Regions from separate parts of the Aneurinibacillus sp. UBA3580 genome, predicted to be linked through region 2. Evidence: riboswitches for the same ligand, from Rfam matches in the RefSeq annotation. Region 2 holds a riboswitch; the other holds the start of a gene.
What was found. Region 2 has a riboswitch for S-adenosylmethionine ahead of metX (homoserine O-acetyltransferase MetX). Riboswitches for the same ligand answer to the same signal wherever they lie in the genome.

Region 1: it holds a riboswitch for S-adenosylmethionine, as region 2 does, so the genes downstream of both, B2899_RS01990 (homocysteine synthase) here and metX (homoserine O-acetyltransferase MetX) in region 2, are expected to answer to the same signal.

What each region holds. Positions count from the first base shown of each region.
Region 1 covers NZ_DFMZ01000009.1:30,895-34,314, forward strand. Annotated here, with positions in the region: gene comER (late competence protein ComER) at 1-430, opposite strand, end outside; gene B2899_RS01980 (DUF2533 family protein) at 533-781, opposite strand; gene B2899_RS01985 (helix-hairpin-helix domain-containing protein) at 875-1,561, shown strand; SAM riboswitch class I at 1,654-1,757, shown strand; gene B2899_RS01990 (homocysteine synthase) at 2,011-3,309, shown strand.
Region 2 covers NZ_DFMZ01000118.1:4,023-7,442, forward strand. Annotated here, with positions in the region: gene B2899_RS16325 (aspartate kinase) at 1-710, shown strand, start outside; gene B2899_RS16330 (biotin transporter BioY) at 774-1,349, opposite strand; SAM riboswitch class I at 1,489-1,602, shown strand; gene metX (homoserine O-acetyltransferase MetX) at 1,718-2,824, shown strand; gene B2899_RS16340 (succinate dehydrogenase cytochrome b558 subunit) at 3,138-3,420, shown strand, end outside.

The sequences.
Region 1 (3,420 bases), on a different contig from region 2:
TCAACCTTGTACGGTCGGCATCATGGAAACGGCTTCCGAACGTCACAAGCGAAGCTCCGCTGAGCGCTGTATTGGTAATGCTTGGAATGACGCGGGCCACTTTGCAGGGGGTATAAGCCTCCAACTGCTGCACATTGACGGAGCTGGTGACAGAGAGCAGCAGTTTATCGGGGGTCAAATCATGTTGAATTTCATCCAGTACCGTTCTGTATTCAAGCGGTTTGGTGCATAAGAACAGCACGTCCGCCTCCTGTGCGACGACCGTATTTGTTCCGGTTCTAAGCGCAGTGTGTTTAGATGCGAGCGCACGCAGCTTTTCCGGCGTCCGGTTCGAGGCAATGATGTGAGCGGGCGGTACGGCGCCGGATTCAATAAAGGCTTCGATGAGAATCGTTCCCATACTTCCCGTTCCAATAAAGCCAATGTGCATCTGAATCCCCCCGGCGATTATAATTGTTTAATGTGTATGGAGAGATTGGGGAATTCAGTACACATATTTTTCCAATTGTGCTAAAATACCGATATACGGTAATTATTTGCATATATCCCGTACCATATCAACTGTTACAGTTTTGCGCGGTGGCAGGTGATAACGCTGTGCCAGCTGGTTAATTTGCTCGGTTACTTTGTTAATTTCTTCGACATTGATTTCTTCTCCATTTTTGCACTGCTCTACCGCCTTCTCGATCCAGGCTTCCCGCATGGCATCCAATTTCCGGTACAGTGTAATGTATTCAGCTTGTTTGGCTGAGTGGGCAGTAATGGCTTTATGAACGCTCATTTTTACATCCTCCTTTTTTCGTATCCATTCAGAATGTTTATATAAAAATTATAGGTAATCTGTAAAAAAACCACAAGCAAAGGGGTAAGCATAATGAGAAGTCTGCTGGTGGCCAGGAAAAAGTGGATTATTAGTAGTATATGTCTTCTCATTTTAGGTAGTAGTATTTATTTTTATAACAAGAATAACGAAACTATAGAACAGACGCTTGCCTTCACAGAGGTGAAACCGGCTATGCAGACGTCTGCGATGTCAGAGTCGGAAGTCGCCGGGCAAACAGAGCAACCGATACAGAAAGGTGAAGCCTCCTCTTCGATGACTGTCTCGATTATTGTAGATATCAAAGGTGCGGTAAAAAATCCGGGCGTCTATACACTGCCGGGGGATGCGCGTGTCTATCAGGCGATCGGCATGGCGGGAGGTCTGCTTCCGGAAGCGGATGCCAAGCAGGTGAATGGGGCCATGCCGCTTAAAGACGGAATGATGCTGTATATACCGTTGAAGGGAGAGAAGGCTCCGCAGGCGGTAACGGACGGTATGGTGGCCAGTGAAAATGGAAGCGGGATGGTTACTGCGGCGCAAGGAGATAAAGTGAATCTGAATACGGCAACGTCCGAGCAACTGCAAACGATTCCGGGAATAGGGCCGGGAAAAGCAGCGGCCATTTTGCAGTATAGAGAAGAACACGGAGCATTCAAAACGGTGGATGAGCTGACCAATGTTTCAGGTATCGGCCCAAAGACACTGGAAAAAATGAGGGGTAAAATTTTTGTTCAATAAAAATTTTCGAATTAAGTTGACAGGTCGGAATAGTGAGGCTATAATTACAAACAAGAACAGCACAGATATAACAAGCGAATTTCATAAGCAATCTCTTATCAAGAGCGGCGGAGGGACTGGCCCGAAGAAGCCCGGCAACCGGCACGAAGTGCAAGGTGCTAATTCCAGCAAAGCAGTATGCTTTGGAAGATGAGAGCGATGGTACATACCTGAGCATCCAGCCCTCTTCTTCCAAGAAGAGGGATTTTATTTTGGTTCGCAGCGCTCAAAATCTCTTAATGTTGCAGGCGTTTGCCCGCCTGAAAAATCAATGACAAGAAGGTAAGGGGAAGGGACGAGGTTAGATTCTAATGCTGAAAAAGGCGTATGCCTTTTCAACATTAGCTTGAATCTTACACATCTCAACTTCTTGCTTCCAATTTTTACAGAATAGAGGAGGAAAATTGAACATGGCAGAAGAACGCAAATTCGATTTCGAAACCGTATGCTTGCACGGAGGACAGGAAGTGGATCCGGCTACACTATCACGGGCGGTTCCGATTTACCAGACATCTTCATATGTATTCAAAGATACTGACCATGCGGCAAATCTGTTCGCGTTAAAAGAATTCGGTAATATTTATACCCGCATTATGAACCCGACTCAGGATACGTTTGAGAAGCGGATTGCGGAGCTTGAAGGCGGGGTGGGCGCGCTTGCGCTCGCATCCGGACAAGCAGCGATTACATTCTCGCTTCTTAACATCGCGCAGGCCGGGGATGAAGTGGTGGCATCTACTAACCTGTACGGCGGAACATATAACCTGTTCGCGCATACGCTTCCGAAATTCGGTCTGAAAGTGAAATTCGTGAACCCGGAGAACACAGATGAAGTTCGGGCTGCAATCACAGATAAGACAAAAGCGCTCTTTGCCGAAACGATTGGAAATCCGCGCGGGGACGTAACCGACCTGGAAACATTGGCAAACATTGCGCATGAGAATGGCATTCCGTTTATTGTGGACAATACATTCGCTACACCGTATCTTTGCCGTCCGTTTGAATTTGGCGTTGACATTGTTGTTCATTCTGCAACGAAGTTTATCGGCGGTCACGGCACTTCCATTGGCGGCGTTATTGTTGACTCCGGAAATTTCAATTGGAACAACGGCAAATTCCCGGGATTGACCGAGCCGGATCCGAGTTACCACGGTGTAGTGTATACGGAGGCGGTAGGCAATCTGGCATACATTATTAAAGCTCGTGTCCAGCTGCTTCGTGACCTGGGCGCAGCCATATCACCGTTCAACTCCTGGTTGTTCTTGCAGGGGCTGGAAACATTGCATCTGCGCATGGACCGTCATGTGGAAAATGCGAAGAAAGTGGCGCAATATCTGGAAAATCACGAGCTTGTTGAGTGGGTTAACTATGCGGGTCTTGAAAGTAACGAGTACTATGAGCGTGCGCAGAAATATCTGCCGAAAGGCGCCGGTTCCATCTTCACATTCGGTATCAAAGGCGGAGTCGAAGAAGGTAAGAAGTTTATCAACAGCCTGAAACTTCTCTCGCATCTGGCCAATGTGGGTGATGCTAAGACGCTCGTAATTCATCCGGCAAGCACAACACACCAGCAGTTGACGGAAGAGGAGCAGGCAAGTGCGGGCGTGTCTCCGGAAATGATCCGTCTTTCCATCGGCATTGAGTCTGTGGATGATATTATTGCCGATTTGGAACAGGCACTTAAAGCAAGCCAATTGACGACAGTATAATAGAAAAAGCGGTAAAAGGGGCGAGGATGGCATTTCCTCCCCCTTTTTCTGTGAAAATCAGAAAAAGAAAAGAGGGAGAAGAGGGAGGAAAAAAGATCTAATGTAGAAAAA
Region 2 (3,420 bases):
TATATACAGCAGATCCACGCATTGTTTCTTCTGCAAGGAAACTGCCCTATATCTCTTATGATGAAATGCTTGAGCTGGCGACGCTTGGAGCCGGGGTTCTCCATCCCCGTGCGGTGGAATGCGCAAAGCAGCATCGTGTCTCTTTAACCGTTCGCTCAAGCTTTGGCACAGAAGAAGGAACCATGATTGGGGAGGAATCGAATATGGAGCAAGGGTTGGTTGTTAGCGGAATTGCTCACGATAAAAGCGTGGCGAAAATTACGGTAGCCGATATGCCGGCCAAATTGAATGCAATGTCCAGACTATTCGCCACACTGGCGGAAGAGCATATTAATGTAGATGTTATCGTACAAAGTGCTTATGAAGCTAATACAACGAATGTATCGTTTTCTGTAAGCGGTGAGGAAGTAAAACGGACGCTGGATGTTTTGCTTAAGCATAGGGAAGAACTTGAGTTTGGGTATGCGGTGGCAGAGGAAGACCTGGCCAAAGTCTCGATTGTCGGAGCCGGCATGATTACGAATCCGGGTGTGGCAGCCCGGATGTTTACCTGTCTGGCTGAGGCAGGCGTGGAGATTAAGATGGTGTCTACATCCGAGATTAAAGTTTCTTGCGTCATTCCGCTGGCTCAGATGGAAGCGGCGGTACGCAGCCTTCATACGTCCTTTGGACTTGATGCCAAAGAAGCTGCCATGGTATATGGAGTATAACAAACATAAAAAAGAGCTCGCCGTCTTTTGAACGGCCGGGCTCTTTTTTGACGTAACGGATCATTATGCGGTGATGTGGCTTTTGCGAAGGGAGGCCGGAAGAAGACCTGCCGCAGCGAGACGTCGGCGGACAAGCACTCCGATATAGGAAGCGACCGCAATCTTAACCAGGTCAGGCAGTACGAACAGCCCCATACCGAAAGCAAATGCCTGGTTCCACGGTAGGCTCAGTACGAATTTTAACTGAGTGACACCGCATGCATAGATGATGGCCAATCCGACTACATTCGCAAGCAGCGCGCGGAAAAATGTGATATCCTTGTTTTTAAGCAACGTACCCATGACGAACACGGCTATAACATATCCGATTAAGTATCCGCCTGTTTTGCCAACAATGATGCCGAACCCGCCGGAAAATTGGGCAAACACCGGTGCGCCTACAGCACCGAGCAGTAGATAGAGCAGAACAGCGATTGTTCCATAGCGTCTTCCTAGAATGATAGCGGTAAGCGCGATAGCAAAATTCTGGAGAGTAAAAGGAACCTGCGGAATAAATGAAAAAGAAATCTGAGCAAAAACCGCTGTTAGTGCGCAGAATAAGGCCGAAAGAATCATCATTTTCATGTTTTCGTTTCGCATGAGCTTTCTCCTTGTCTTATGTTAACCTATTATAATACTGAGTTTACAAAACGAACTTTCTTTTTGTCAATATTGACATTAGTCAGTAAAAAACGTAGTATTGAACTAACTCGCAGAAAGACGGAATACAATAAGATAGCTCTTATCAAGAGAGGCGGAGGGACTGGCCCGATGAAGCCCGGCAACCCCGTGCATGTGTGCGGATGAGGTGCCAATTCCAGCAGAACGGTTTAAACGTTCTGGAAGATAAGGGGAGGACGATGAGCTATGAACGCCTCTTCCTTATAAGGAAGAGGCATTTTTTATAAGTTGGTTCGCCGCTACGGTATGGTGCGGAGAGAAAAAGAGCAGAAGGGAGTGACGAGCGCATGATACAGAAGATGGTGATAGACGAAATAAAACTGGAGTGCGGTGATACGCTGAGACAGGTTGAAGTGGCATTTGAGACGAGCGGAACGCTGAATGAGGAGAAGACGAATGCGATCCTCGTTTGTCATGCGCTTACCGGTGACGCATGCGCAGTCGGAGATGAAGAACAGCCGGGATGGTGGGAAGGCCTTATCGGTCCCGGACGCTATATTGATACGAATAAATACTTTGTGGTGACGTCGAACGTATTAGGCGGATGTTCCGGTACGACAGGTCCTGCTTCCCTTAACCCGGAGACCGGGAGGCCATATGGCGCGGATTTTCCGGTAGTCACCATACGGGATATGGTACAGCTGCAGTATCTAATGGTGAAGCGTTTAGGGATAGATAAATTGTTTGCCGTTGTTGGAGGCTCAATGGGCGGAATGCAGGCTTACGAATGGGCGGTTATGTACCCGGAGATGATGCATCTTGTCCTGCCTATTGCTACATCGGCCCGGCTGTCTGCGATCGCCATTGCATACAATGATGTGGGACGGCAGGCCATTCTGTCCGATCCGGAGTGGAAGAGAGGACATTATTACCCGGGGAAAGGACCGGTCAACGGATTGTCGATTGCCCGTATGTTAGGAATGATTACGTATCGTACGGCTGATTTGTTTGAGTATCGTTTCGGCCGGCGTTTGAAAGACGAACGGGATGTAACCCAGTTTGATTCCACATTCAACATCGAGAGCTACCTCCGTTATCAAGGGCAAAAGCTGGTCGAGCGGTTTGATGCCAACAGTTACCTGTATTTATTGAAAGCAATGGACTCGCACGATATCGGGCGAGGACGCGGAGGTATTAAAGCGGCGCTGGAACGGATTCAGGCCAGGGTGCTTTCCATCGCTATTTCGAATGACTTGCTGTATCCTGCCGATCATCAGGAAGAAGTAGTGGAGATGCTGAAAGCCTCGCACAAAGAAGTGGAATATCACTTTGTTGAATCCATTTACGGTCATGACGGGTTCCTTGTGGAGTTCGTAAAGATCGGTCCACTGGTAGAACAGTTTATTGAAAAATATAATACCGGTATTTTTAAACAATCGGCAGCATCAAGATAATCATTTTGGTATCGGCGAATTTCGACAATTTGTCCGTCGCTTTCCTTGACGCTGTCTCTTTGACGGAGTAAAATGAATTTGTCACAAAGTCTTCATTTATTTTTAAGGCTTCCTTGGGAAGCTTTTCTTCATGTCATGCATGTAGAGTAGAGCGGATAAAGGGGGAGTTTAGAGAGAAAAATGAAGTGGTAGGGGTGTTTCGAGAGAACTGTAGAGAAGTCGGAGAGAAATTGGGTGTGTTAAACGTTTTTGTGAAAAAAGTGTCAGACTAGAAAAATTGTAGCGGATCCTTGTGAAAGGGGGAATTTATGCAATGATGAATCATCGGCATTTTTTTAACCGTAAACTACATTCCCTGCTAGGCGTTGTACCCATCGGGGGATTCTTATTCGTCCACTTGCTAACGAACTATTATGCAACGCGCGGTGAAGAAGCTTTTCTTGAGCGCGTTGAGATTATGGAAGGGCTTCCGTTCCTGGCCCTCATCGAAATCCTCTTTATTTTCTTGCCCATTCTGTATCATGGCATTTACGGACTGTACATTGCATTTCAGGCAAAGAATAACGTGGGTAACTATGGCTATTTCCGTAATGTAA